2 linked regions of the Desulforamulus hydrothermalis Lam5 = DSM 18033 genome follow. The protein of the gene in region 2 interacts with the protein of the main gene of each other region in a pairwise test. Links are inferred from orthologs where the notes say so. Each region holds a gene or a part of one and is shown on either strand. Other genes may lie near its edges. The genes, in order: mobA and DESHY_RS06185.

The links.
Region 1: the proteins of DESHY_RS06185 (region 2) and mobA interact in binary tests that used the Escherichia coli proteins (3 or more experiments, as listed by UniProt). The link is inferred for Desulforamulus hydrothermalis Lam5 = DSM 18033 from one-to-one orthologs.

Annotation. Positions count from the first base shown.
Region 1 is NZ_CAOS01000013.1:122,405-137,673, forward strand. The notes cover bases 6,903-9,664. They hold mobA (molybdenum cofactor guanylyltransferase), read right to left. Parts: upstream 8,698-9,664; coding sequence 8,107-8,697; downstream 6,903-8,106. Other genes in these bases: DESHY_RS10720 (spore germination protein), read left to right, coding at 6,903-7,900; DESHY_RS10740 (twin-arginine translocase TatA/TatE family subunit), read left to right, coding at 9,127-9,345. In the rest of the region: DESHY_RS10670 (pyrimidine-nucleoside phosphorylase), read left to right, coding at 1-185; DESHY_RS10675 (D-alanyl-D-alanine carboxypeptidase family protein), read left to right, coding at 339-1,553; spoIIAA (anti-sigma F factor antagonist), read left to right, coding at 1,952-2,290; spoIIAB (anti-sigma F factor), read left to right, coding at 2,304-2,750; RNA polymerase sporulation sigma factor SigF, read left to right, coding at 2,769-3,551; DESHY_RS10695 (hypothetical protein), read left to right, coding at 3,692-3,898; spoVAC (stage V sporulation protein AC), read left to right, coding at 3,944-4,402; spoVAD (stage V sporulation protein AD), read left to right, coding at 4,455-5,438; spoVAE (stage V sporulation protein AE), read left to right, coding at 5,451-5,804; spoVAEA (stage V sporulation protein SpoVABEA), read left to right, coding at 5,814-6,389; more of DESHY_RS10720, read left to right, coding at 6,374-6,902; DESHY_RS10755 (4Fe-4S dicluster domain-containing protein), read left to right, coding at 12,532-13,344; nrfD (NrfD/PsrC family molybdoenzyme membrane anchor subunit), read left to right, coding at 13,390-14,556; DESHY_RS10765 (formate dehydrogenase accessory protein FdhE), read left to right, coding at 14,581-15,269. UniProt on the Escherichia coli protein: Transfers a GMP moiety from GTP to Mo-molybdopterin (Mo-MPT) cofactor (Moco or molybdenum cofactor) to form Mo-molybdopterin guanine dinucleotide (Mo-MGD) cofactor.
Region 2 is NZ_CAOS01000008.1:206,001-221,375, forward strand. Bases 6,554-9,421 are described here. They hold DESHY_RS06185 (molybdopterin molybdotransferase MoeA), read right to left. Parts: upstream 8,669-9,421; coding sequence 7,439-8,668; downstream 6,554-7,438. Other genes in these bases: DESHY_RS06180 (molybdopterin biosynthesis protein), read right to left, coding at 6,554-7,402; DESHY_RS06190 (hypothetical protein), read right to left, coding at 8,683-8,862; hemZ (coproporphyrinogen dehydrogenase HemZ), read left to right, coding at 9,121-9,421. Outside these bases: DESHY_RS06150 (DrmE family protein), read right to left, coding at 1-919; groL (chaperonin GroEL), read right to left, coding at 1,148-2,767; co-chaperone GroES, read right to left, coding at 2,826-3,110; DESHY_RS06165 (MogA/MoaB family molybdenum cofactor biosynthesis protein), read right to left, coding at 3,513-4,001; formate dehydrogenase accessory sulfurtransferase FdhD, read left to right, coding at 4,096-4,884; DESHY_RS06175 (winged helix-turn-helix domain-containing protein), read right to left, coding at 5,081-5,464; more of DESHY_RS06180, read right to left, coding at 5,468-6,553; more of hemZ, read left to right, coding at 9,422-10,605; DESHY_RS06200 (5-formyltetrahydrofolate cyclo-ligase), read right to left, coding at 10,616-11,212; DESHY_RS06205 (ACT domain-containing protein), read right to left, coding at 11,390-11,821; DESHY_RS06210 (phenylacetate--CoA ligase family protein), read right to left, coding at 11,846-13,150; tRNA (adenosine(37)-N6)-threonylcarbamoyltransferase complex transferase subunit TsaD, read right to left, coding at 13,984-15,006; rimI (ribosomal protein S18-alanine N-acetyltransferase), read right to left, coding at 15,035-15,375. UniProt on the Escherichia coli protein: Catalyzes the insertion of molybdate into adenylated molybdopterin with the concomitant release of AMP.

The sequences.
Region 1 (15,269 bases), on a different replicon or contig from region 2:
GTAAAAAAGTAGGTGACCGGGTGAATACGGGCGAGCCCCTTTGTGATATTCATGCCCGGGATGAGGAAAGTGCACGCCGGGCGGAGAATATCATCCGCCAGGCTTACACTATCGGCAACCAGGCACCTGAAAAAAGAAAGCTTATCCTTGGCAAAGTAACCGGTGCAGGCAGATATGAATTCTGACATTTCTCAGGGAGTATGCCTACAATACTTAACGAGGCGTCTCCCTGATTTATTTTTTCCAGCAACTCCCTCCTGGTCTGGCGGCATATTACATGGCCAAAAGATAACAATAATAGTAAGGAGATGAATAGAGAACCTGGAGGGGGAAAGCCAATGCAACCAAAGTTTAAGTATATCTTGATCATTATCTGTCTGTTATTATCGGCAATTTTTGCTTTATCAACCGCCCTGGCCGCTCCGGCAAGCCAAAATCAACCTAAGTCGGTTAACCAGGCAAGCCAGGGTGATCAATCAGCTGCCGCTTCGCTGGAGACTACGGCGGCTACTGCTGTTTTAACGGATTATTTGTCGGGGCAGATTTTATATGATAAAAATATGCATCAGCCCAGGCCCATGGCCAGTGTTACCAAGCTGATGACCATGCTGTTGATTTGTGAAGCAGAGGCCCAGGGGAAAATTAAATTGACAGACAAAGTGGCAGTCAGTGAGCATGCTGCCGGAATGGGCGGTTCCCAGGTCTTTTTGGAGCCGGGAGAGGAAATGACCGCCAAGGAATTATTAATTTCCATCGCAACCGGTTCAGCCAACGATGCCAGTGTGGCCATGGCTGAACAGGTGGCCGGGTCGGAGGAAGCCTTTGTGGCTATGATGAACGATAAAGCTAAAGAAATGGGACTGAAAAACACCCATTTTGCCAACCCCACCGGCTTACCGGCAGAAAACCACTATACTTCTGCCTACGACATGGCTCAAATTTTGCGCGAGTGTTTAAGATATCCTTTATTCCGGGAAGTTTCCGCCATTTATGAGTATGACCTGCGGGGCGGCGAATTTAAACTTTGGAATACCAATAAGCTTCTCAAGTGGTATCCCGGCGCGGATGCCGGCAAAACCGGCTGGACCAACGAAGCCGGCTACTGCCTGGCGGCCACTGCCAAACGGGACGGTTTGCGCTTGATTTCGGTAGTGCTGGGCTGTCCCATGCCGCGTACGCATTTCCAGGAAACCATTAAAATCTTTAACTACGGCTTTGCCAGATATAAGGCGGTTAACCTGGCGGAAGCAGGACAGGTGGTAAAGGAAATTCCGGTGGGCAAGGGAGAGGTTGAAAAAGTGCCGGTAATTACTAAGGAGCCGGTTGGTCTGGTGGTACCCAAAGGGCAGGAGAAATCTGTCCGGGGTAAAATCAACCTGCCGGAAATGATTAACGCTCCTGTGCAAAAGGGGCAGACCGTTGGCAGTTATGTATTAATCAAAGACGGCCGGGAGGTGCTCAAGGTAGATTTAGTGGCAGGCCGGGAAGTCAAAAAAGCTTCGCCCCTGCAGTTGTTAAATGACATGCTGAACAGGGTGTACAGTTTGGATTAACAAACCTGCCGCCAACCGACTGTGACAAACCTTGTCGGTGGTTTATGATCCCCTTTAGCTCCGGTCTACGCACCGACAGCACTATGATTCGCTCCGTTCGCCATTGATGTCGCCTCAAACGGGCCATCCTGGCCCGGTTCGGCTGGCGCCCACGTCCTGTGGGCGCCACCCCAATGGCTCCTACGCTTATCAAGTGCTGTTACCGGTGCTTCGACAAGTCGCCGGCAGGGGATCATAAAACCACTTTTTTGTTATTACAGCTTTGTATGCATATTGCACAGTGTTAACCAATGACTGCTTTCTTCGACATTAGTTTTGGAAATTTTTAGCAGGAATTCCCGGAGATAAAATAGAAAATGGCATGGCAGGGAATTTCTTGGGAAGGGGAGACTGTCGGGATGCATTTAGATATGGAATATCAACAGGAAACCTTGCTGGTTCGCCTGGGAGGAGATTTAGACCTGGGTGTGGCCGATCAATTGCGTAAAACTTTAGATAATCAATTAGATGAAAAAAAAATAAAAAATTTAATTTTAAATTTAAACCGGGTAACCTTTATCGACAGTTCCGGTTTAGGGGTAATTTTAGGACGATACAAGCGTTTGGCTAATCAAGGAGGTAAAGTTATCCTGGTGGGGGCACAACCGCAGGTGAAAAGAATATTAGAGCTGTCCGGCCTGCTGCAGATTATGGAAGATTATCCTGACGAGCCCAAGGCATTGAGCAAGATTGTTTAAAGGAGTGGTGGCGGTGAAGATGCTTAACCGGTGTACCCTGGAGTTTGCCAGCCAACCGGAAAATGTGGCCTTTGCCCGGGTGGCTGTGGCAGCTTTTGCCTCGCAGCTGGATTATACTTTGCCCGAATTAGAAGAAATAAAGGTAGCTGTTTCAGAAGCAGTGGGCAATGCAATTATTCATGGTTACCGCAATAAACCGGACGAAACGGTACAGGTAAAAGTTGTTATTTACAAAAGCGGCATTGAAATTCAGGTGGTGGATCAGGGCTGCGGCATTGCTGACATTGATTTGGCCATGCAGCCGGCTTACTCCAGCGACCCGGAACGAATGGGACTGGGCTTTGTTTTCATGCGTTCATTCAGTGATCGCCTGCAGGTGGTATCTGCGCCGGGTCAGGGGACCACAGTAATCATGTTTAAACACATCAAAATGCGCAAAGCCAAAGCCCGGGCAAATTAAAACAAAGGCGGGCTGCCTATGAGTTCAACCAGGTTACTGGAAATGAATCTTCCCCGTTTTCCCCTGCTTAGCGACAAAGAGATGAGAAAACTGTTAAAAAAAGCTCAGGCCGGGGATACAGAAGCCAGGGAACGATTGGTAAACTGCAATTTAAAATTAGTTTTTAATTTAGTGCAGCGCTTTAATAATCGTGGTTACGAGCTGGAAGACCTGTTTCAAATCGGCTGTATCGGATTAATGAAGGCCATAGACAAGTTTGATTTGTCCTATGATGTTAAATTTTCCACCTATGCGGTGCCTATGATTGTGGGTGAGATAAGACGCTTTCTACGGGATGACAGTCCGGTCAAGGTAAGCCGTTCCTTAAAGGAAACAGCCTATAAAATCCAGCAAACCAGGGATCGCCTGACAGCCAGACTGGGGCGTGAACCCTCCATCAATGAAATTGCTGACGAGCTGGGGTTTGGCCGTGAAGAAGTTGTCAATGCTCTGGAAGCTGCCCAAACCCCCACTTCAATTTACGAAACGCTGCATCAAGATGACGGTGATCCCATTTATATTTTAGACCAGTTAAGCGGTGAGGCGGACGGTGACGCTCCCTGGCTGGAAAAATTGGCGGTTAAGCAACTGTTGATTGAACTGCCGGAAAGGGACAGGCAGATATTATTATGGAGATTTTTTGAGGATAAGACACAGTCTGAAGTAGCCCTCCGGCTGGGTCTTTCACAGGTACAGGTATCACGACTGGAACGCCAGGCCCTGAAAAAGTTAAAAGAATTAATACAACAAACCGGCAGCTGATTCGTTGGGGTAAGCTGCCGGTTTTTATTTGCCTGAAGGGAAAAGAATAAAATTAAGTGTTTAACACATAATACCTTTAAGTTTGCAATTTAAAATTAACAGGTGTCGCTACAGCTTGTAGAAAAGGTGGTAAAACAAAATTGAGGTGGTTTTGTGGTCCCCTGCCAGCAATTTATCGAACAGCACTTGATGTGGCGAAACAGCCGTTGGGGTGGCGACGGCGGGAAGTGGGCGCCGGTCAAACCGGACAGGAGGGCCGGTTTGGATGGGAGCAAATCATTGTGCTGTCGGAGCATCGACCGGAGCCAAAGGGGATCATCATCCAGCGGTTGCAGGGACACCCTTAACAGGTGTCCCTAAAACTATCACAGTAAGGGGTGGCGAAACAAACCATGAAATTCCCCCATCTCTTTGAAATGCAGCAAGAAATGTATAAAAAGCTGGTGCAGCAGGTTAAGCCTAAACCGCGGGTGGTGCAAAACGGGGTCATGGCTTTTTTGGCGGGAGGAGCCATTTGTGCCATGGGACAGCTGTTGTGTGATTTTTTTGCGGCACGGCAACTGCCGGCCCAGGATGCCGGTTTGGCCGCCACAGTAATATTGATCTTGCTGGCAGCTTTGTTAACGGGTGCGGGCATCTATAATGACATTGCCAGGTATGCCGGCGCCGGGGTGATTGTTCCCATTACCGGCTTTGCTAACTCAATGGTAGCTCCGGCAATGGAGTTCCGCAGCGAAGGTATGGTTTTTGGGGTGGGGGCCAGGTTGTTTTCCATTGCCGGCCCGGTGCTGGTGTTTGGAATTGTCAGTGCCTGGCTGGTGGGTTTAATTGCGCTGGTATTTTCGCTCTAAAAATACAGTTTAAGGGCGGTGTCATGACATAAAGGCAGGGAAAAAAGTTGGCTTGCAAACCGTGGCCTTCTGTAATCCCCCGGTTATCCTGGCTGCCGCCTGCATCGTGGGGCCCCGGGAGGGAGAGGGACCGCTGCAGGGTTTCTTTGATAAAGTTCTGGATGATATGTATTACGGTGAAAAAACCTGGGAGAAAGCGGAACAAAAGATACTGGAAGAAACCATGCGGCTGGCTTTGCAAAAGACCTCTTTAAAAACCGAGGATATTGATTTTATGCTGGCCGGAGACCTGACCAACCAAATTATTGCAGCCAATTTTACGGCCAGAAATCTGGCCATACCCTTTCTGGGGCTTTACGGTGCCTGTGCCACCATGTATGAAGGGTTGGTTTTGGGCAGTGTGCTGATTGACGGGGGATTTGCCCGTTATGTGTTGGTAGGTGCTTCCAGTCATTATGCTACAGCTGAGCGGCAGTTTCGCTTTCCCACAGAGCAGGGCGTGCAAAAGCCCTTATCGGCCCAACAAACAGTTACCGGTGCCGGGGCGGTAGTTTTGGCAGCCCGGGGTCAAGGACCGCGCATTACTCATGCCACGGTGGGCAAAGTAATGGATTTTGGCACAGGAGATGCCAGCGATATGGGGGCGGCCATGGCCCCGGCCGCCGCAGCGACCCTTTTGCAGCACTGTCAGGATACCGGGCGCCGGCCGGATGCTTATGATCTGATTGTCACCGGTGATCTGGGCCTATATGGCCGGGAACTGGTGATAAAACTGTTAGAGCAAAGAGAAATAAAGCTGCTTGACAACTATCAAGATTGCGGGGTGTTAATCTTTAACCGTGATACCTATGCCGGGGGCAGCGGTTGTGCTTGCTCCGCAGTGGTTACCTGCGGATATATCCTGAACCGCATCAACCAGGGTGAAATAAAAAATTTTTTGGGTATCGGCACCGGCGCCCTGCTTTCAACTTGCAGCTGCCTGCAGGGAGAATCTATTCCCGGCATTGGCCATGCTGTAGCCATAGAGGCGGGCTAAGGAGGGTTCTTCATGTTGGTCAAGGCTTTTCTGGTGGGAGGTGTTATTTGTTTAATCGGGCAGTTGATCATGGATTTAACCAGCTATAAAGTTACGCCCGGGCATATTTTGGTTGGTTTTGTGACAGCCGGAGTCTTTCTCAGTGCCCTGGGACTTTACCAGCCGCTGGTGGATTTTGCCGGAGCCGGTGCCACCGTACCTCTGACCGGGTTTGGACATTTACTGGCCCAGGGTGCCATAGAGGAAGCGCGTCGCACCGGCCTGGGGGGGGTTTTTCGGGGAGCCGTCAACGCTGCAGCGGGTGGCCTGACAGCGGCAGTGGTATTTGGTTACCTGGCGGCCCTGCTGTTCAGACCAAAGGGGTAGGTGTTAGCGGTGAACCAGAAAAGACATGTCATCCTGGTAACTGACGGTGATTTGGCGGCCCGCCGCGCCCTGGAAACGGCGGCCAAAAATATCGGGGCCAGGTGTATTTCGATGTCTGCCGGCAATCCGACCCGCTTGAACGGGCAGCAGTTGCTTGAACTGATCAAGGCGGCTCCTCATGACCCGGTAATTGTAATGTTTGACGATAAAGGGGTAGCCGGCGAGGGGCAGGGGGAAAAAGCCCTGCTGGAGATTTATAACTGCCCGGATATTAATGTGCTGGGGGTGCTGGCTGTAGCATCTAATTCCCATTGTCATGAGGCGGCTCGGGTGGATGTTTCGGTCACCGCTGCCGGCGAGGTGGTGCAGGAGGCAGTGACCAAAGAAGGTAAAGCAACCCGGGGCAAAGAGCTGCAGGGAGATACGGTAGGAATCATTAACCGCCTGGCATTTCCTGTAGTGGTGGGTGTTGGGGATGTTGGCAAAATGCTTGGGGCGGACGACTATCATATGGGGGCGCCGGTAACCACCAAGGCTTTGCAGGAAATTATAAAAAGGAGTGGCTTTAAATGGCAGCAACCGTAAAAGAAGCACCCAGAGTATCGGCTAATTTAGAGAGAAATATTGCCTACTTGAACAGCACCTTGGGTTACGGTAAAAGTTTTGACATTGTATTAAGGCGTTTTAATGTGGCCGGCAAAGAAATTGCCATGTATTTTGTTAACGGTTTTGTTAAAGATGATGTGATGGCATTAATTTTGCGCAACCTGGATGAACTAAAAAGAAGCGATGTTAGCCCTAACAGCTTGCAAAAACTGTTTAACGAGCACATCAATCACATCCAGGTGGAAGCGGTCGACGATTTGGAAAAGGTCATTGACCAGGTTTTAAGCGGTCCCCTGGCCCTGTTAATAGACGGTGAGGAACAGGCCTTAATTATTGATCTGCGGATATATCCTTCCCGTGCGCCCCAGGAACCGGATTTGGAAAAGGTGGTACGGGGGCCCAGAGACGGTTTTGTAGAAACTATTTTAATGAACACACTGCTTATCAGAAGGCGCCTGCGCGACCCCCGCCTGCGCAATGAAGTAATGCAAGTGGGTACCCGGTCGAAAACAGACATTGTTATTTCTTACATTGAAGATATAGCTAACCCGGAACTGGTAAAAAAAGTAAAGGAAAATTTGCAAAAGGTTAAGATTGACGGTATACCCATGGCAGAAAAGGCCATTGAAGAATTAATCCAACCGGGTAGATTCGGCCATCTTTTTCCCAAGGTACGCTTTACCGAACGGCCTGATGTGGCGGTGGCCCACTTGCTGGAAGGGAGAATTTTAGTGATGGTGGATACCTCCCCCAGCATGATTATTACTCCCTGTACCTTGTGGGATCATCTGCAGGCGGCAGAGGAATACCGGCAAGGCCCGCCGGTGGGAGTATATATCCGCTGGGTACGTTATCTGGGGGTGCTGGCAGCTCTGTTTTTGTTGCCTTTATGGTTTTTATTTGCCGTCCAACCGGAATTGCTGCCTCCCTCTCTAAGATTTATCGGACCTAATGAACCGGGTAAAATACCCCTGATCGGCCAGTTTGTGACGGCGGAATTAGCCATCGATATGATCCGGCTGGCCACTGTACATACACCTTCGCCGCTGGCTACCTCAACAGGCATCATCGCGGCATTGCTGGTGGGTGATGTGGCCATCTCGGTGGGATTGTTTAATGCCGAAGTTGTAATGTATACTGCTATTGCTGCGGTGGCATCCTTTATGATTCCCAGCTACGAAATGAGTTGGGCCATCAGGATTGTCCGGTTGTTCCTCTTGCTGGCGGCCGCTGCTTTTAAGCTGCCGGGTTTAATTATCGCCACTCTGCTGGTGCTGGTCTACCTGGTTCGTACCAAATCCCTTGATGTTCCTTATATGTGGCCCTTATTCCCCTTTAATGCCAAAGAAATGCTGGCAGTTCTGGTGCGCACCCCGGTGGCTGTGAGAAACACCAGGCCGGCCGTTTTTCGCCCGCAGGATGTCATCAGGCAGGCAGCGCCGGCAGCCGCCCGTAAGCCTGAGGAAAAGCCAAAGGACCGAATAAAGTAAAGTTTCCGGCCGCAAGAGTTTAAAAGGCAATCATCCCGTCCCACTTTAATAGTGAAACGGGATGATTTTTTATTGTTTTTGGGCAGCTCTTTTCGCTTTCAAGCGCTGTTGCCGGTAGTTCGACAAGATTGGCAGGGGCTCAAAAAACACCCCTGCGTTGTTATTTACACCTTTGTCTGCAGCCTGCTTATATTGGCATACAATTATTATTTTATGCCGGTTATCTGTTGATAATCAGACGGGGTGTTGACGTTAAAGAAAATGCGATCCCAATTATACTCTGGGTGTTGTGCAAAATCAAAATAATTTATGTTAACCCATTGATAAAATGATGTTATTTTTGGCTGTCCGTTTTGCAAGGATTTTTCCACCGCAGGCAAGCACTCTTTGCTGTAGGCTGCGTACAGCGGTTGCAGAAAAGCGCCCAGCCGGGGGACAACCCCTTGATAAGAGTGCAGCAGTTGAGTCAACTGCCAGGCCAGCCGGGGGTCAATAAAAGGCATATCACAGGCTGTAAAAAAAGCCCCGGCTGAGGAGATGTGAGTAAGGCCGCTGTGAATGCCAGCCAAGGGGCCCTGGTTGAGAAAAATATCACTATAAACAGGCAAGCCAAAACGGGCATAAACTTGAGGTTGGTTGCTGATAATGATTACTTCTTTAAAATAAGGTGTCAGGCGGTCAATAATTATTTGCATAATTGATTTGCCGTTTATCTGCAGCAGGGCTTTATTGGTTTGCATGCGGCGGCTGCTGCCGCCGGCCAGAATAACTGCGGCAAAGTTAGTTTGATCAGTCACTGTTAATCACACTTTCTATAATATTTGCTTACCCATGCTTATTAGTTAACGACTTTAAATTGTGAAAAAAATCCGCAATGCCATAAAGATTGCGATTAAAGAAGAACTGGCCTGGCAGTAAAAATATTTTAACCCATATTATTGCTAACAGCATTTCCAGTATTTTTTAATTGTTCGGAAAATATATTATTATTATACTTGAACAATTTTTTTTTGCAAAGGCGGTGATGGATAAACCGGTCCCCTGATGTAAGACAGTTCCCGGACCCCGTGTTAAACGACAATAAGTTTATTAAATTTTCAGACAGCGTTTTATATTCATGTTGCCAAGCAGCATGTTTGTTGGCATAATGAATACAAGCATAACTTAATACAGGTTGCCGGATACAATCTGCCGGCAAAACCAAACACAACATAACAGAAAGGGGCGTGAACGTCTTCTTCGAGGGAATTTTTCAACCAACCCACTTGTTCCTTATTTTAATTGTGGTCTTGATTATCTTCGGACCCGGCAAGCTGCCCGAGGTTGGTAAAGCCATGGGCAAAACAGTCAGTGAGTTCAGGCGGGCAACTTCGGCCAGCTTTGAACAAGAAGAGAAAAAAGAAAAAGAGAAGTCTGCCAAGGAAAAGGAAGAATCAGACAAATAACAACCCATATCAAAGAATCCCGGTAAAACCGAGGGGGTTAAGGTTACATGAGAAAAATAAGCAGGCGCGATTTTTTAAAAAATCTTGGGCTGGGGACGGCCGGGCTGAGCTTGGTGGCAAGCCCTGCCCTGGCTTCTGAGTCCCATGATAAAATCACGGGCGAGAAATTACCGGCCAAAATCAGAAAAGTTAAAGAAACCTATACAGTTTGCGCTTTTTGCGGCTGCGGCTGCGGTATTATCCTTTATACCAACAACGATAATAAAATTGTATACTGCGAAGGGGACCCGGATCACCCCATTAATGAAGGCACCATCTGCTCCAAGGGCAATGCCATTATTGATGCATATAATACTGTTGAAAAGAAAGGCAACCGTGTCATCAACAAGCTGCGGGTGACCAAGCCGCTGTACCGGGCGCCCGGCAGCACCAAATGGGAAGAAAAAAGCTGGGACTGGGTTCTGGCAGAGGTTGCCAAGCGTGTTAAGGCTACCCGGGATGCCACATTTGAAGAAAAAGATGATAAAGGTGTAACAGTTAACCGGACCACCGCCATGGCTGCCTTGGGCAGCGCTTCATTGGACAACGAAGAAAACTACCTGCTGCATAAAATGTTCAGAGCGTGGGGGTTGTTAAATATAGACCACCACGCCCGTCTCTGACACTCCTCCACAGTAGCCGGTCTGGCTGCTTCTTTCGGACGGGGTGTAATGACCAACCATTTTATCGACTTTATCAATACTGACGTATTTTTAATGATTGGTTCCAACTCAGCGGAAAACCACCCGCAGTCCATGCGCTGGATTATGAAAGCCAGGGACAAGGGTGCCAAGTTAATTGTGGTGGATCCGCGCTTAACCAAATCTGCCGGCCTGGCTGACCTGTTTGTACGTCTGCGGCCCGGCACTGATATAGCGTTTATTAACGGAATGATTAATCATATAATTCAAAATAATTTGTATTTTAAGGAATATGTTTTGCATTACACCAATGCCAGCTTCTTGATTAACCCGGAATATAAATTTGAAGACGGCGTTTTTTCCGGCTTAACCGAAAAAGACGGCAAGAAAGTCTACGATACCAAAACCTGGCAGTACCAGACGGAGGGCGATCCGGCCAAGGACGGCCTGCGGGAAGAAGCGATTTTGAAGGATCCCACCCTGCAGGATCCTAACTGTGTATTTCAAATTCTCAAGCGTCATGTCAGCCGGTACGACCTAAAGACGGTTTCGGCCATCACCGGTACGCCGGAGGAAAATTTGCGGCAGGCTTATGATTTATTTGCCTCCACCGGCAAGCCGGACAGGGCGGGTAACGTAATTTACGCCATGGGCATTACCCAGCATACCCATGGGTCCCAAAACTGCCGTGCTTTAGCCGTTTTGCAGTTGTTGCTGGGCAATATAGGCATTGCCGGCGGCGGTGTCAACGCCCAGCGGGGTGAATCCAACGTTCAGGGTTCCACCGATATGGCCATGCTGCATCACCTGCTGCCCGGTTACAACCCGATGATTTATGCCAGCCGGCACAGCAAATTACAGGACTACCTGGATAAGGACGTGCCGAAAACCGGCTACTGGTCCAACCGGGGCAAATTCTTAATCAGTATGTTAAAGGCCTGGTATGGCGATAAAGCCACGCCGGAAAATGACTTTTGCTTTGACTGGCTGCCCAAACATGACGGCAAAAACCGCAGCCATATGGGTATTTTTGAACAAATGGATCAGGGCAAAATTAAGGGCTTGTTTGCCTGGGGCCAAAACCCCGCAGTAGGCGGCCCGTCTGCCGAACAATCCCGCAAAGCCATGGAGAAACTGGAGTGGCTGGTGGCGGTAGACTTATTCGAAACCGAAACAGCCGCTTTCTGGCACCGGCCGGGAGCCGATCCGACCAAAATCAAGACAGAGGTCTTCCTGCTGCCGGCTGCCATGTCATACGAAAAAGAAGGTACGGTTACCAACAGCGGCCGCTGGTTGCAGTTCCGCTACAAAGCGGTGGATCCGCCGGGTGAAGCGAAAAGCGACCTATGGATTGCCGACCGGCTGTTTAAGGCTGTCAAAAAAGCATACCAGAGCGGCGGCAAGTTTCCTGAGCCCATGTTAAACATGGTTTGGAATTACGACCGGCCCGGCGAAGATGAACCCAATATTGAACAGGTGGCTGTCGAGATTAACGGCTACGATGTTAAAACCAAACAAGTGTTGCCTGGCTTTGCCAAGCTGCAAGATGACGGTTCCACCGCCTGCGGTTGCTGGATTCACAGCGGCTACTGGGCCTTGGACAAAGAAGCCGGTACGGTGGCTGCCAAGCGAAAATTGCTTAAAGATAAGTCCGGCTTGGGGCTGTACCCGCAGTTTTCCTTTGCCTGGCCTGCCAACCGCCGCATTGTTTATAACCGTTGTTCTGCCGACCCGGCCGGCAACCCCTGGAATGCCAAAAAGGCCTTGGTTAAATGGGATGCCTTGGCCGGCAAGTGGGTTACTGCCGATGTACCGGACTTTAAGGCGGCCGATCCGCCCAAGGATCCCGACGGCCAGCCGACGCCTGTACCACCGGAGAAAACTGTACCTTTCCTGATGCAAGAGGAAGGCCGTGGCCGCCTGTTTGCGGTGAAGGGTGTGGTGGACGGCCCGTTGCCTGAACACTACGAACCTATTGAGAGTCCGGTGCTAAACCTCCTGTCCAAGCAGCAAAATATGCCTTTGGCCACCCGGTTTAAGGGTGATTTCAGCAAACTGGCCGAAACCGCCAGTGAACAATACCCCTATGTGGCCACTACCCACAGGGTTATTGAACATTACCAGAGTGGTGCTGTCACCCGTAACTGCCCGACCTTAGCAGAAATTTCAGCTCACATGTTTGCCAATATTTCACCGACCCTGGCGCAAAAGATTGGCGTAAAAACCGGCGATGATGTGGTGATTGAAACCGCCCGGGGTCAAATCACCTGCAAAGTTGCTGTTTCCGGTGTCTGCTTGCCCCTTAAGGTCAACGGAAAAGAAGTTGAGATCGTTGGCATGCCCTGGTGTTTTGGTTATCAAGGCATTGCCAGGGGAGCTTCTGCCAATAGCCTGACGCCCTGTGTCGGTGACCCGAACACCAGTATACCGGAATACAAAGCTTTCTTGTGCAACATCAAGAAAGCCGGCAAACAATAAAAGAGCAGTGCTAATGGGGGTGTAAAAAGTGCCAAAAGGCGTTCTCGTTGATATAACCAGATGTATGGGCTGCAAGGCGTGCCAAGTGGCCTGCAAGCAGTGGAACGACCTGCCGTCAGGTGTTCCTGAATTTAAAGAAGGGCTTACCAGCCCGCCGGAAATGAACGGCTATACCTACACTACGGTACGCATCGAAGTGGTGGAAAAAGCAAATGATTACACCATGAGGTCTGCCAAGCGGCAGTGCATGCACTGCGAGCACCCGGCCTGCGCTTCGGCCTGCTTTGCTAAAGCACTGCAAAAAGACCCCAAGACAGGTGCGGTGGTCTACCATTCCCACCTCTGTGTGGGGTGCCGTTACTGCATGCTGGCTTGCCCCTTTGATATACCGAAATACCAGTGGGATAAACAATTCCCCCTGGTTGCCAAATGCCAGTTTTGTTTTGATCCCAAGGGCAAATATGATCGTCTGGGGTATGGTTTGCAGCCGGCCTGCGTGGATACCTGCCCCACCGGCGCTTTGAAGTTCGGCGAGCGGGATGAACTGCTCAAAGAAGCCTGGCAGCGGATCAACAGCAACCCCAAATATATCAAACATGTCATGGGCGAAAAAGAAGCCGGCGGTACCTCGTGGCTGTATATCTCCGACGTACCCTTTGAAACCTTTGGCTTCCGTCGCAACCTGGGTACCAGGCCGTTGCCGGAGTACTCCCATAATTTCCTGAAATGGACACCTTTCATTGCCGTAGGCTGGGGTACTCTGCTGACTGTCTTGTACCACTATACCAAGCGCCGTCAACAGGTGGCTTCGGAAAGCGGCAAACAAGATGTTCATATGTAAACACTTGTTAAGAAAGTGTAATCAAAGGTGATTGGGGGGACAATTATGTCGGAAAATAAAGGATTATTGAAGGAAATTGCCGAATATAAGTGGAGGTTCACCATGACCCCCACCCGCAAGATATTGCTCCTGCTGGCCGGCTTGGGTGTAGTGGTAATGGTTTACCGCCTGATTTTCGGCTTGGGAGCTGCTACCAACCTGAACGACCGTTGGCCCTGGGGCCTTTGGATTGGCTTTGACGTGCTGACCGGTGTGGCTCTGGCGGGGGGCGGTTACGGTACAGCCATTATTGTACATGTGCTGCACAGAAATAAATACCATGCAATTGCCCGCAGTGCTATGTTAACCTCTTTGCTGGGTTACCTGCTGGTAATGGCCGGGTTATTCATGGATATCGGCCAGTGGTTTAATTTCTGGCGTCCTTTTGTATCATGGGGTCATACCTCGGTATTGTTTGAAGTGTTCTGGTGCGTATCCTGCTATACCACCGTCCAACTGTTGGAATTTGGCGAAATCCTTACCGAAAAGGTGGGCACCAAGTACCACAACATGTTTAAAAAGGCTTTACCGGCCTTGCTGATTCTGGGAATCATTTTTCCCACCCTGCACCAGTCCTCGCTGGGCGGGTTATATCTGATCATGGTGGATAAATTGTACCCGCTGTGGTGGTCACCCTATATCGGCTTGTTGTTTTTGATTTCTTCCTTCTTTGTGGGGCCTGCCATGACTTGCCTGGAAACCACTTTAGCCGGCCGGGCCTTTAACCACGAAGTGCCGATACCTGTACTGCGTGGCTTGGTTCGTATTTCCGCTTCCTTTATGGTGCTTTACCTGGCCATCAAGCTATACGACCTGGCTGCCCGGGGTGTATTTGGTTTGATATTTAAGGGTAACCTGGAAGGCAATATGTTCCTGTTGGAAATTGTTTTGGGTGTGATTATTCCCATTATTATTGCCTTCAGCAACACGGTCAATACCCGCCAGGGTCTGGTTGCCTTTGGCTTGCTGGTAAGCGGCGGCGTAATTTTAAACCGGATGAACGTGGTCTTTACCGGTATGTCTGCGGCTCTGGGCGGCTGGTATTTCCCTTCAATTATGGAGTGGGCTGTAAGCATCGGTCTGGTGTCCATCGGCTGCCTGGCTTACTGCTTTATTGCAGAAAACTTTAATATTCTGGAACATGAGGCAAACCACCACAGGGCAACTGCCTAAACCGCTCTTAAAGGAGATGCTTTAATGGTAATCAAGGACAATACCGAAAATCTGGCTAACTTTTATCTGGAAATTTTGGAACAGGAAGATGTTACCGAGGCATTAGAGTGGAAGGTGGTTTTGGAGCCTCAACAGATCAAGCAATGGGAAGCAGGTAATGCCGCTATAGCGGTGGCTCCACCGGTCTTTGACTGGGAGAAATTATTTAACCGTTTTATGGTTGTGGCCCGGTCCTGCCGGAAATGGCAGGCGGGCCCGCAGCCTGTTTCTGATCAATGCTTGCATAATTTAGAGAGTATGGCTGCAACGGCCAAGAGAGATTTTGCTGCCTCCCTGGTCAGGCCGGACGGTCAAAAGGCAAACTGGGCCCGGGAACTGGGCATGCCCTTGGATTTGTTAAATTTTCTTGCCCTGGTTGCCTGCCGACCCTTTTTAAAGTCTTATGGACAAGCGGTGCTGGCCCGGTTGCCGCTGCAAGACTGGCTGCACAGTCATTGCCCCGTTTGCGGCGATCTGCCTGCCATGGCCAAACTGGTGGGTCAGCAGGGACAACGCAAGCTCTACTGTGGCCGCTGCGAAACTGAATGGCGCTATAAGAGGATTGGGTGCCCCTATTGCAAGGAAGACAACGTTTCCCAGGCCTCGTTTATTACCCTGGAGGACGGTCAACAATACCGTATATACCTGTGTGAACGCTGTCAAACTTACCTAAA
Region 2 (15,375 bases):
ATGAATGAATCCGAAAATTAAGGGATAAAAAATATCCTATATCATCAAAATCAATATCACTTATATCTCCTAGTACAATGATATTATTTAATCTTTTCTGTAATTCCCTGAGTGAAGTAAAATGACCTTTCAATTTTTGAGTTTTATAAATAACAACCGATTTAATATCAGGGTCATTTTGAATCATTTCTATGGCATTTCCCATACTCGCTGTAAAACAAACCACAGGCATTCTTTGTAAAGGATCAGAACCTATTCTTTCGAATTCATCCTTTTTATTATAATAACCGGCCGGCAAAATATTGGTAAAAGGAATATTACCAAAACAAATATTAGTTAGGTTATTACAGACAGCATGTTTGTCACAAACAATAAGAGTTTTTGACTTAACTACAGGAGGTAATTCTGTTTCATCCAAATTCAATAACTCACATAGATAATCTTTAGCTTTGGCAACCTTGGGATTTGGGCGATGTATATATTTATTCACCCTTTTAGCTTTACCTTCATATTTATTTAACCTCCAAGCCCTTTCAAACGGGATGTAGATAACAGTATCTTTAAATCTGATTTTTAATTTTTGTTCTGATATTCCTAAAAATTCTCCTAAGCAGCCGTCCAGTTTAACTTTATCACCTGTCTTTAGATATTCAGTTACATTTCTTGAAGCTTCCTTTATATCTTTTATATCTTTTTTTAACATAATAAGAGGAACCACAACTGATGCTATCAACATAAGGGAAACACCGGTTGAATGTAATATTAATTGATAAACCGGTTCATTAAACAATGCAAATCTAGAAAATAAATAAGAATTTGCCTTGTCATATTCATCAAATTTATGCTTATATCTGTCAAATGTTAAATCAAGTTTTTCTAAAAAAGCCAATTCATTAAATACCTCATGTCCTGGGAACATTGTATCTCCCCTTATTAAAAAATTGCATCAGTTAAAATCAAATTGTTAAATATTGTAAATTTTTTGTTTTTATATTGTTTTATTCTTTTATTTTACAATAAATCCTTTTTATTACTTTATTTCATTTTGCATCAGATAAAAAAATAATGACCACATAGCCTTTATGAGGCCAATGTGGTCATATTCATGCCCAATATGGTTACAATACGCTCCTATACAAATCCTGCCTTACATCATGCCGCCCATGCCGCCCATGGGATTGGCGGGAGCTTCTTTTTCGGGCTTCTCGGATACCAGGGTTTCGGTGGTCAGGATCATGGCAGCGATAGAAGCAGCGTTTTGCAGAGCAGACCGGGTTACTTTAGCCGGGTCTACAATGCCGGCAGCAATCATATCTACATACTGCTCGGTCATAGCGTTGAAGCCGACGCCTTTAGCAGCAGCCCTTACTTTTTCAACTACCACGGAACCTTCCAGGCCGGCGTTGTTGGCAATTTGACGGAGAGGTTCTTCCAGGGCACGCTTCACAATATCCACGCCGGTCTTGGCGTCGCCCTCGGCTTGCACGGCATCCAGGCTGTCAATGATGTCTACATAAGCGGTACCGCCGCCGGGTACAATACCTTCTTCCACTGCAGCCCGGGTTGCGTTGAGAGCATCGTCAATGCGCAACTTCTTCTCTTTCATTTCTACCTCAGTGGCTGCGCCAACCTGGATAACAGCTACGCCGCCGGCCAGTTTAGCCAGACGCTCTTGCAGTTTTTCACGGTCAAAATCGGAAGTGGTTTCTTCAATTTGTTTCTTAATTTGAGCGATGCGGGATTCGATTTTAGCCTGATCGCCGGCGCCGCCAACAATAATGGTTTCTTCTTTCTTAACACGAACCTGACGAGCGGTACCCAGCATATCCAGGGTAGCTTTGTCCAGCTTGAGGCCCACTTCTTCGGTGATTACAGTACCGCCGGTCAGGATAGCGATATCTTCCAGCATAGCCTTGCGGCGATCGCCAAAGCCGGGGGCTTTAACAGCAACTACATTCAGGGTGCCACGCAGTTTGTTCAGCACCAGGGTAGCCAGTGCTTCGCCTTCCAGGTCTTCGCAGATCAGCAGCACAGGCTTGTTGCCGGTTTGTACAATTTTCTCCAGCAGAGGCAGGATTTCCTGAACAGAGGAAACCTTTTTGTCAGTAATGATAATATAGGGATCAGACAGCGCAGCTTCCATTTTATCGGTATCGGTGATCATATAGGGGGAGATATAGCCCCGGTCAAAGTTCATACCTTCTACCACTTCCAGAGTGGTGCCGATACCCTGGGATTCTTCAACAGTGATAACGCCGTCTTTACCTACTTTTTCCATGGCTTCGGCAATCAGGTTGCCGATGGACTCATCGTTGGCAGAAATGGTAGCCACTTGAGCAATGGCTTCTTTGCTTTCAATGGGTTTAGCCATAGCTTTAATTTCTTCTACAGCCTTTTCTACGGCCTTTTCAATACCCCGTTTAATAATCATGGGGTTAGCACCGGCAGCAACGTTTTTCAGGCCCTCCCGTACTAAAGCCTGGGCCAGTACGGTGGCTGTGGTGGTACCGTCGCCGGCCACATCGTTGGTTTTAGTGGCAACTTCTTTTACCAGTTGGGCGCCCATGTTTTCAAAATGGTCAGCCAACTCAATTTCCCGGGCAATGGTTACACCGTCATTGGTAATGGTAGGTGCACCGAATTTTTTGTCGATAACTACGTTGCGTCCCTTGGGGCCAAGGGTTACTTTAACAGCTTCGGCCAGTGCGTTAACGCCTCTCTCCAACGCTTTGCGAGCATCCTCGCGGAAAATAATTTCTTTAGCCAAGGTTCACGACCTCCTTTGATATCAGAACTAATAACGGATAAAAATTTTAGGTGTTAATTTATTCAATGACGGCAAGAATATCCATTTCGCGCAGAATTAAATATTCTTCTTCATCAATCTTAACTTCATTTCCGGCATACTTGGAGAAAAACACCTTGTCGCCAACTTTCAGGTCGATCGCGGCACGCTGACCGTTTTCCAGCAGACGGCCGGGACCTACAGCGATAACTTCACCCTGTTGGGGCTTCTCCTTGGCAGTATCCGGCAGAACAATGCCACTCTTGGTCTTTTCTTCCTGGGGCAGCGCCTTAACAACTACCCTGTCGCCTAATGGTTTAATCACAAAAAACCCTCCTTTTAAATATATTAAGGTTTTTTAATATACGTGGCTGGTTTGTTAGCACTCATTAATATTGAGTGCTAACACCCAGTAAATATAATACAGAACAAGAAAATTAAAAGCAAACACCCGGGCAACAGAATATAACGGTTTAACTGTGCCAAAATCCAAATTAAGGGTATTTATCTTTTAATTTCTCCTTCTACATTACATTTACAGGGTTTGTTAAATTGTCTGCCACCCAATCATTATTGTTGCCATTTTGCTGGATTTTTTATGCAACAAAAATTAAATTTTCCTAAAAATTTCGGTCGTGGGCCCAGACAAATTAGGCCGGAAAGTCCCGTAGATACGGCTCCGCCGGCAAACTAAACAAATCTTCGGGCTGTCGGCAACAAACTTATATTAGGGCTGACCGCACTCGCCGCCTCTGCCGCTGAGTATTTCCAGGCCATGGGGCAGCACCGGCAACACCACCGCCAGGCATTCTCTGACACCTTTTACGCTGCCAGGCAAGTTGATAATTAAGGTGCTTCCCCTGATGCCGCTTACCGCCCGGGATAACATGGCCTTAGGGGTTTTCGCCAGGCTGGCCGCCCGGATAGCTTCGGCAATGCCCGGCACCTGGCGGTCAATTACCGCCAGGGTGGCTTCGGGAGTATGATCCCTCGGCCCCAGGCCGGTACCGCCGGTGGTAAGAACCAGGTCTAACCGGTGGACGTCGGCAAATTCAATTAGTGTATCTTGAATGATTTGCGGGTCATCCGGCACCAGGCGGTATTGCTCCACCGTACCAAGAGATGCTGCCATTTCCCGGATAACAGCCCCGCTGGTGTCTTCCCGCAATCCCTGGGAACCTTTGTCACTCATGGTTATAATTCCGATTTTATACATCTTTTTCACCTCTTGACTTGATCAAATCTTCACATGACAGATTGGCTGGGTTACAATATAGTAAAGTTCAGGGCGTTTGACAGGGGGTTGAAAGATGGTTTGGCAAATTAACAAAGCAACTCAAAAGATCGTTCGCATTAAGGGCGATAAAGCTTTTGTTACAGAAGATGTGGTGGCCCGGGAAGTACCCGTTACTCTGTTTCTTAACGGCAAAGAATTTGTCACAATGGTTTGCTCCCCCCAGGCTTTAGAAGAATTGGCCGTCGGCTTTTTATGCTCAGAAGGTTTGCTGCAGTCACCGGAAGAGCTTGAAAGCATTACCGTTGATGAGGAAAAGGGCCTGATCACCGTCCAGGCCCCCGGCTGCGATGCCGAGTCCAAATTTCTCAAAAGAAATATCACTTCCTGCTGCGGCCGGGGCCGTCCGGTGTTTTATTTTGTCAATGATGCCAAAAGCATGAATAAAGTAACCGGCGTCCTGCTGGTAACCCCCGGACAGGTATGGGATTTATCCGACCGGTTGGAGCAAATGTCCGTGCTGTTTAAAGAAACCGGCGGCGTGCACAACGCTGCCCTGTGCGCCCCCACCGAAGTAATTTTGTTTTATGAAGACGTAGGGCGTCACAATGCGGTAGATAAAATCTTTGGCCGGGCTTTTTTAAACCGCATCCCCCTGCATGATAAAATATTGGTTTTCAGCGGCCGGGTTTCTGCGGAAATTGTTATTAAAGCAGGCAAGATGGGCCTGCCTGTCATCGTATCCCGCTCCGCCCCCACCGACCTGGGCCTGGCCATGGCAGAAAAGCTGGGCATCACAGTGGTTGGATTTGCTAAAAGCGAGCGTATGAATGTGTATACTTATCCTGCCAGAATCCTGGGTTAAACTCAGGTACCGGTTACCTGAGCAGAGTATCGACAAACATTAACTGTGGTTTTTTGATCCCCTTTAGCCCCGGTCTACGCACCGACAGCACGATGATTCGCTATGACCGGTGCTGCGATAAGTGGCCGGCAGGGGATCACCAAACCACCTTGACTTTACTTTGTCAGACCTGACTCAAGTGCCGGGCACCGAGTCATCAAGTTGCTCTGAAGCTGTCCTGGAAAATTTCCGCCAGCGCCTGTTCTAACCTGCTGCGGAAAACACCGTAGCATGCCAGCAGCCGGTTGCCGTCCGTCGTTAGGGTGGCCCCGCCGCCGGCATCTCCCCCCACCTGGGTTTCTACCAGTTTAATGCCCCAGTTTTTCTCAGCAGTTTTAATTTTACCCCAGGCAGCCCGGTAGGACATACCCATGCTGCGGGCTGCCTGGGAAATGGAACCATATTCTTTAACATTCATTAACAGGTAATAAAGGCCATCCCCAAAATTGGTGCCGCCGCTCTCCAGCCAAACTTTACATCCCGGCTGGAACAGCTCTGCCAGGGGACGGCTTTTTTTTTCGCCATCCGTTCGTTTACTCATCCGCTAAATCCCCTGGCGATACATAATTTCACCGCAGTTTCGCAAATCATAACCGCCCAGGGCGGTCACCTGACGCTTAAATTCCGGTGTGGCCAGTACTTCCAGCAGGCGTTTGATATACGGGGTGTCCCAGTACTCGCCGGGAATGCAGAGGTCGTAGCGCTCTTCCACCACCGGCACAAAGTCCAGCCCCAGGGCATTGGCGGCCGCCAAAATACCCAGCCCGGCGTCCGCCGAGCCGCTGGCCACCGCTGCTGCTACCGCCATGTGGGTATACTCCTCCCGGTTATAGCCGTAAATGCTGTCCGGCTGAATACCCAGCTGTTTAAGACGGTAATCCAGCAAAATGCGGGTACCGGCTCCCCGCTGGCGGTTAATAAAGCGAATACCCTCCCGGGCCAAATCTGCCAACCCTTTGATATTTAAAGGATTTCCTTTAGCTACCAGCAAGCCCTGCTGCCGGTAAACCAGGTTGAGCAGGATCACCGGGCGGTCGCCTAACAACCGCTGCACATAGCTAATGTTATATTCCCCGGTATCTTCATCCAGCAAGTGGGTACCGGCACAATGGCATTCGCCCCGTTTGATGGCCGCCAGGCCGCCCAGGCTGCCCACGTTGGCACTGGCCAGGCCGGCGTCCGGGAACTTGCGCCGCAGGTGATTGGCCAACACATCCAGAGCCATATCGTGGCTGCCGATAACCACGGTGGTTTGACGCACTTCCGCCAGCGGCCGCATTAGCTCAACGGTTACGGTTTCGCCGGCCCGGTAACCTTCCGACAGGCGGGGTATCCGCAACATACCGTCTGCCCTGACCAGTGACATAATTACCCCGGCCCCCCGGGAAATAGGGGTTGCAATTATTTTTTCTCCCACTTGTCCCAGTTTAACCCGGACAAATTCCTCCACGCCCATGGGCGAAGGCATTTTGCGGGAGATTATGGCTTCGGTTGTGGCGGGTGCCGGCGGCACTAAGCCCAGTTTTTTATACACCAGAGGCTGCACAAACAGCTCCATCACCAGGTAGGCAGATACCGGGTACCCGGGCACCCCGATGACCGGCTTGCCCTTCACTTCCCCGAGAATAACCGGCTTGCCCGGCTTAATGGCCGCCCCATGGGTTAGCACGGTGCCTAACTCCCTGATCAACTGGGCCGTATAATCCTCCCGCCCGGCGGAAGAACCGGCATTAATCACCACTATATCTGCCTGTTCAACCGCATGCAGGAGGGAATTCTGCAGGCTGTCCCAATTATCTTCGGTAATGGGCCAGCGCAGGGGCTCGCCCCCCCAGCTGCGCACCATGGCACCCAATACCCGGGTGTTGTACTCCACAATATCGCCCGGTTTTAAATCTGTACCCGGCTGAACCAGTTCGGTACCGGTGGGCAACAGGGCCACCCGGGGCCGGGGATAAACTTTCACGCCGGTAACCCCGCCCGCCAGCATGCCGCCAATATCCATCGGGCGGATCCGGTGATTGGCCGGCAAAATCATTTCGGTGGCTACCACATCCTCCCCGATGGCCCGCACATGCTGCCAGGGTGCTGCCGCTGAGGTTATTTCAAACAAGTCGTCTTCCACAAAATGAACATCCTCAATCATTATCACCGCATCACAGCCGGGCGGCATGGGATCGCCGGTATCCACCACCTGGGCCCTCGGGCCCAACCGAATTTGCTTGGGTGATGCTTCCGAAGCACCAAAGGTAAGAGAAGAATCCACCGCAATGCCGTCCATGGCGGAAGCATTGTAATGGGGGGAAGAGTGGCGGGCAAAGACCGGTTCTGCCGTAACCCGGCCCAGAGCGTCCTCTGCCGGCACTTCTTCCGGCACCCCGGGCACCAGGTAACCAATGGCTTCCAGGTGTTCCAGCAGGCCCGCCAGAGCCGCTTCCCAGGGGCGGTCATCCAGGTAAACATCTCGTTTATTTCTCATGATCATGTCTCCTGTTTTAAATATTATTTTCTTGCCCTAAAACAGCCACACATCAACCAGTTCGCCAGCCTCTACTCCTTCTTTGGTCAGGGGCAGATGAGCTACGCCGTCCGCCTTAACCATTGTGCTGATCAGCCCGGATTTGCCCATAACCGGATCAGCCAGCAGGCTGCCATCGGCCTGGCGGCGCAGGGTTACCCGCAGAAAATCGTCCCGGCCGGTGGCCGAATGAATATTGCGGGTGATCGCGGCCCGCAGGGGAAACTTCTGGCGCGGCCGCAGCAAACCGGCAGATTCAACCAGCGGCCGCACCAGCAGGTCGAATACCACCATGGCAGAAACCGGGTGTCCGGGCAGGCCAAACAGCGGTTTACCTTCCACCACCGCCCCGATGGTAGGTTTGCCGGGTTTAATGGCTATTCCATGAAACAGCACCCCCGGGTTGCCCAGGGCGGCAATAACTTTTGCTGTGGCATCCCGGGTGCCCACAGAGCTGCCGCCGGAAATCAGCACCAGATCATTTGCCGCCAGCGCCCTTGCTACAGCCTGGTAAAGAGATTGAAAATCATCTTCAATAATGCCATACAGGGTGGGTAGGCCGCCGGCTTCAGCCACCTGGCCGTAAAGGGTGTATGAATTGATATCCCTCACCTTGCCGGGTGTGGTAGGCTGGGTAGGGGGAATTAATTCATTGCCGGTGGACAATATGCCCACCCGCAGCGGCTCCCTGACAGGTACCCGGGTTACCCCCACCGCCGCCAGCAAGCCCAAATCCTGGGGCCGCAAACGATGGCCTGCCGTCAGCACCAGACTCCCCGCCGCCACATCTTCACCCCGCCGCACCACATGATCGCCCGGCGCCACCGGCTTGGTTACGCCAATGGTGCGCTGGTCCAACTCCTCAGTGTATTCCACCATCACCACCGCATCGGCACCCGCCGGCAACATGCCGCCGGTGGGAATCAGCCAGGCTTGTCCGGGTTGCAGGGTGCCGTCGGCAGCCTGACCCATCAGCACTTCGCCACCCACATCCAGGTAGGCCGGCAGTGATTCGCTGGCACCAAAAGTGTCACACGCCCTTACGGCATAACCATCCATGGTGGAGCGGTCAAATCCGGGCACATCGTCCCGGGCCGTGATATCCCGGGCCAAGATGCGGTTCAAGCTGTCCAGCAGCGGCACAACGGTTTCCTTGGTTCGCACAGTCAAATGATCCGCTAATGTTGTACGGGCCTGCTGTACTGTCAGTACATTGAATAACTCCAAAACAACCCCTCCGCTCAAAAGCAGCCCAGTTCACAGGCCTTAATCTTAATCTTCAATTCATTACAAAGATCCCCCACCACTCTGGGGTGAACTTGCAATGCAGCGGCAATTTGCCGGGCCATCGTACAAGAAATCTTACCTTCTGAGGCCTTTTCCTGCAGCAGCTTAATGATTTTTTCCTTTTGCTCAGCCATAGACTTCTCCCCTCCAAGATTTCTTTCAGGATGTCGCAAAACCGGGCCGGTGGCTTTTTATCTCCCGTCCCACCTCAGGCGCGGGAGAAGCCGTTACCGGGGTGCCATTGGTGCCACCTTACAGTTTTTATTGACAAGCTGAAACATCTTTTTTGTGTTATTATTACATTACATTGTCTAAATATCCTGCCTGTTCCAGTGACTGTTATGTATTTTTTTGCATAACGGTAATAAAAATAAACAAAGGGGCGTTAAACGTTGATTATTGGTTTATCTGACACAGCTTACAGCTACCTGGGCACTGTTCAGGATATTATCTGGTTGTTTTATCCCGGCGCCCGGTTTTCCACCGCCGCTGAAGGAGATTTGACCATTCAACTCATCTTAAATGACCAGGACGGTAACCTCTGGGCCGAAGCACAACTTTTTTCCTCCGGTATGGCCGTGGCTCACCGGGAAACCGGCCAGCCGTGGCTGCCCGGCGAGAAGCAAAACGAATTAAAAAGACTGGCCCGCCTGGCGGTTTATCGCCTGCTGGTTTCCTACAGCGGCCGCCGGCCCTCTCCCTGGGGCATTATGACCGGTATCCGGCCCACCAAGGTAGTGCACCGGTTGTTTGACCTGGGGTGGCCGGCCACGGATATTGAGCGTTACCTGGCAGAAAAGTATGCCCTGGCACAAGAAAAAGCCGCTTTAATTACCGCCATTGCCAAAACACAACGCCCTTATTTATTGTCCGGCACGTCGGCCGCCCGGCTGGTTAGCGTTTATATCGGTATCCCTTTTTGTCCTACCCGCTGCCTGTACTGTTCTTTTCCTTCTTATTCCATCAAGCAGCACCGCACCCTGGTGGAACCCTTTTTAAATGCCCTGCTGAAAGAAATCCGGGAGGTGGGAGAAGCCCTGCAGGCCCGGGGGTTGCACGTGCAAACCGTTTATCTGGGCGGCGGTACCCCCACCAGTCTGGGGGTGGATCAATTGAGCAGCCTGTTGGCGTCTGTCAACCGGTATTTACGCACAGACGAAACGGTGGAAATAACGGTGGAAGGGGGCCGTCCGGATACCCTGACCCGGGAAGTTTTAGCAGTGCTGGCCCAACAGGGGGTTACCAGACTCAGCATCAATCCCCAAAGCATGCAACAGCACACCTTGGACGCCATAGGGCGTTCCCATACGGTTGAAGACATTTACCGGGCTACGGAGGAAGCCCGCCATTACAAATTTAACACCGTCAATATGGACATTATTATCGGCCTGCCGGGGGAAACGGTGCAGGATGTGGCACACACCATGCGTCACCTGCGGCAGCTTAAACCGGAAAATCTGACAGTACATGCCCTGGCCTTGAAAAGAGCCTCTCACCTGAAACAGCGGCTGGCTGAGTTTTCTCTTACAGATGCCGCCCAGGCCGCCGCCATGTGGGAAGAAGCCGCCCGGGCAGCACAAGGCATGGGTTTGCAGCCCTACTATATGTACCGCCAGAAACAAATGGTGGGTAATTTAGAAAATATAGGTTATACCCTGCCGGGTCATGCCTGTATTTATAACATTCAGATGATAGAGGAGAGGCAAACCGTTATTGGTTTGGGCGTGGGGGCTGGTTCTAAGTGGGTAAATCCTTTGACCCACAGCCTGGTCAACCAGTATAATGCCAAAGAACCCCGTCAGTATGTGGAGCGGTTAGATGAATACCTGAGCCGCAAAATCAACCGGATTAAACAGCCGGTTGCGCCACAACCCTAAGCGGCTGTTATCAGCCGGCCGGCGGCTCAGGCCGGCAAACAAGCACTCCCTTTTCAGTAATTACCATGTGTACCGGCTGATCATGGGGGCCCAGGCAGGATGATAAGCAGCCGCTTAACTGAAGCTGGTAAGCCAGCCCCACTGCTCTGGCATCCGGCCTTAAGCGCGGCAAAAAACGGTCATAGTAACCGCCACCGTAACCCAGGCGGTTGCCCCGGGCATCAAAGGCAACCCCTGGCACAAGCACCAGGTCCAGCTCCTGTACCGGCACCGGCCGGATGCTGCCGGGGGCCGGTTGCCGGATGCCGTAAGGCCCCGGTACAAGATCCTGTGGAAAGTTTTCCAGCAGCGAGGGCAGCATGGTTTTATCCTGCCGGTTTACTACCGGTACGGCCAGTCGTTTGCCGGCTTGCAGGGCGTGGGTAATGAGCAGTTCGGTGGCCACTTCGCTGCGGTAATCTAAATATGCCATAACGGTTCGGGCTGTTTGATAACACGGCAGGGCCAGCAATTGTTCTGTGATGCGCCTGCTTTTGTCTTGTCTGGCCTGTTCCGTCAGGCTGCTGCGGGCAGCCAGCATTTGTTTTCTAAGGGTATTTTTATCCATCTCGTTTCCTCTTAAGAAAACTTCCCCCACAGGGAGGTTCAGGGTGTCGACAAACATTACCGGTAGTTTATGATCCCCTTTGGCTCCGGTCTACGCACCGGCAGGGGATCATAAAACCATCTCGCTTTGTTTTACAACCTTTGTCTACAGTCTGAACCTCCCCACAGGGGGTTTTTATTACATCCGGTAAACTTCGTCCCCCGGCACAATACGAACCCCGTTCTGTTGCAGCACTTTGATGGCTTCGTCCACTTGTTCCACCCGGAAGACAATTAAAGCGGCGGTGGTAGTTTGAGTAACAAAGGCATAGAGATATTCAATATTGATGCCCACCTTATCCAGGTGACGCAGGATACTGCTTAAACCGCCGGGCTGGTCGGTTACTTCCACCGCAATAACATCGGTGGTGCTGACGGTAAATCCCGCCTCCTTTAAAATCTGGTAGGCCTGCTGGGGTTTGTTGACTATCAAGCGGAGAATGCCGAAGTCGGTGGTGTCGGCAATTGACAGGGCACGAATATTAATATCGTTTTCTCCCAGCACTTCGGTCACTTTGGCCAGGCGGCCTTTCTTGTTTTCCAAAAAAATGGATATTTGCTGTACTCGCACTAATACAACCTCCTTTGTTTCACGTTATAATTCCCGCTTATCAATCACCCTTTTCGCTTTTCCTTCACTTCTCGGCAGCGATTTGGGTTCCACTAATTTAATTTTAGCAGAAATCCCCAAGACACTTAAGATGCGTTCCCGCAATCTTCTTTCCAAAACTTCCAAACCGGCCACCTTATCTGAAAACATTTTGTCAGATAATTCCACTTGAATTTCCAGGTCATCCATGGCTGCCTTGCGGTCAACCACCAACAGGTAATGGGGTTCTGTTTCGCCAAACTCCAGCAGTACGCTTTCGATTTGTGACGGAAAAACGTTGACACCCCGGATAATCAACATGTCATCGGTGCGGCCGGTTATTCTTTCCATCCGCAGGTGGGTGCGGCCGCAGGCGCATTTTTCCGGGTAAAGGGCGGAAATATCCCTGGTCCGGTAACGGATGACCGGGAATCCTTCTTTGGTTAGCGTGGTGAATACCAGCTCACCCTTCTGCCCGTAGGGGAGGGGTTGTTCAGTTTCCGGATCAATGATTTCCGGAATAAAGTGATCTTCAAAAATATGAAGGCCGTTTTTGCAGGGGCACTCCATTGCCACACCGGGCCCCAGCACTTCGCTTAAGCCGTATATGTCATGGGCGGTAATGCCCAGTTTGTCTTCCAGTTGTGCCCGCATGTTGTTGGACCAAGGTTCCGCGCCAAAAATTCCTGCCTTTAACCGCAGGCTGCCGGGGTCAATACCCTGTGCATGTAATTCATCCGCCAGGTACATGGCATAGGAAGGGGTACAGGCTAATATGGTGGTGCCGAAATCCTGCATCAGCATCAGCTGGCGGGCGGTATTGCCGCCGGAAATAGGCACAATGGCAGCACCCAGCCGTTCCGCACCGTAATGAATACCCAGACCGCCGGTAAACAAGCCGTACCCATAAGCATTTTGCACCACATCCTCTCTGGTGCCGCCGGCCATGGTCAGGCACCTGGCCACCAGGTCCGCCCAGGTATCCAGGTCTTTTTTCGTGTAACCAACCACAATGGGTTTGCCGGTGGTGCCGGAAGAAGCGTGCATGCGCACAATCTCACTGCGGGGTACCGCAAATAAACCAAAGGGATAAGTATCCCGCAGGTCTTTTTTCGTGGTGAACGGTAAATGTTTTAAGTCCTCCAGGCTTTTAATGTCGCCGGGTGTGATGCCCTTCGCCTGAAAGGCTTGCCGGTAAAAAGGTACCGCCGTATATACCCTTTCCACCAGCAGTTTTAGTCTTTTTATTTGAATCTCAGCCAGTTGATCGCGAGACATTGTTTCATGATAAACATCCCAGTAAGCAGACACATTGTCCACCTCCATATTAATTTATTTATTTTTAGTTTGGTCAAAAAAACCAACCCGCTTCCCGAAGCCATTTCACCCCCTTAAAAAACTAAAAACTCCGTCCCCGACAGGGACGGAGCATTACTCCGCGGTACCACCCTGGTTGGCCATGCAGGCCCACCTCACAGGTACAGGAAAGCCGGCGGCAAATAAAAAACTCCATCCACCAAGGGACGGAGGTATTTCCGTGGTACCACCCTAATTGCGTAATGCCACTCTGCCGGTACGGGATATTTCCGATACCTTTCCCTTTTAACGGCGGGAACTCCGGCTGCACCTACTGACCTTTCAGCACAGCAACTCCGGAGGGAACTTCAGTCAACCGTCCTTGAAGAAACTTCCAGTCGCGGTTTCTTCTCCCTGGCAAGGCCTGCTTTGACCTACTTTTCTCCATCATCGAATTGCCCTATACTTTAAAAATAACTTACCACAGTTACCGGCAGCAGTCAATATTTTTTTACAATTAGACTGCCGCATCCTGCTGCCGGCTGTCAATATTTAAACACCTTATTTAAACAACCTGCTACAATTTGTTCGGTGGCCGGCAGTGGCTATTCACAAGGAAATGTCTTGTTATACAAGTTATTAACAGACTTATCCACATTGTCCACAGGGTTTCTTCCACAGAACAGTGGATAAGTCGGTAAAACAAGCTGATCAGAGGGTCGACGAACATTATCGCCGGTTTATGATCCCCTTTGGCTCCGGTCTGCGCACCGACAGGGAATCATAAAACCACCTCCCTTTGTTTTACAACTTTTGTCTACGGTCTGGATGATTTAGGTTAAGTTGTCTTAATATTTATCCTGTCCCAAAGTCAGTGAAGGCACCGCATTTAAGGTCAACGGGGCAAAATCACCCCGCAGGTATTTGTAATAGCCGGCACAGGCAATCATGGCTGCGTTATCGGTACACAAATGCAGCGGCGGCAGCACTACCCGGCAGCCTGCCGCCGCTGCCCTTGCCTGCAGCAGCTCCCGCAGTCCCCGGTTAGCTGCTACACCGCCCGCCAGCATAATGGTCTTGACCCCGGTTTTTTGCGCTGCCAGCATGGTTTTTTCCACCAGCACTTCCACCACGGCCCGCTGGAAGCCGGCGGCTAAATCCGCCCGGTTAATCTCCTGGTTGAGCATGGCCGCCCGGTTGAGATAGTTCAATACAGCAGATTTTAGCCCGCTGAAACTAAAATCCAGGCTGCCTTCCTCCAAAAAGGCCAGGGGAAACTGCACCGCCCGGGGGTCACCCTGTTGGGCCAGTTGATCAATCAGCGGCCCCCCGGGATAGTCCAACCCCAAGGCCCGCGCCACCTTGTCAAAGGCTTCGCCGGCGGCATCATCCCTGGTACGGCCCAACAGCCGGTAGTCACCCCGGTGGGGCAGGTACACCAGGTCTGAATGGCCTCCCGATACCACCAGGCAAAGCAAGGGAAACTCCAAATCCGGCCGGACTAAAAAATTAGCGGCAATATGCCCTTCCAGGTGGTTAACGCCAATTAAGGGGATATCCAACGCATAAGCCATGGCTTTAGCTGCTGCCACCCCCACCAACAGCGCTCCCACCAGGCCGGGCCCGTAAGTAACCGCCACCGCACTGAGCTCCCCGGGGGTCACCCCGGCCTGGGCCAGTGCTTCCAGGATAACCGGGTGAAGGTTCTCCAAATGCTTACGGGAAGCAACTTCCGGCACTACGCCGCCGAATTTTTTATGTATGTCCACTTGCGAAGCAATTACATTGGATCGCAACTCCACCCCGTCCGCCAGCACTGCCGCTGATGTTTCATCACAAGAAGTTTCTATGCCCAGAATTATTACACTCATGAAAAAATCCTCCATTGGGGGGACGGAGTTAAGAACTGTCCCCGACTTGAATTGAAAGATCCAGCCACATAATAATGGCGTCCTCGTTGGTATCCGAGTAATATTTTTTACGCCGGCCTTTTTCCTGGAAGCCCAGCTTTTTATAAAGCTGCCGGGCCGCCTGATTGGAAGGCCGCACCTCCAGGGTCATGCGGGCAGCTCCCCGCAGCACTGCTTGGCGCATCAGCTCCATAAGCAGTCCTTCCCCCACCCGGTGCCCTCTGTGTTGGGGATGCACGGCAATGTTGGTAATGTGTGCTTCATCCAGCACCAGCCACATGCCGCCATAGCCCACCACCCGGTCCTGGTGCAGGGCCACCAGGTAATAGG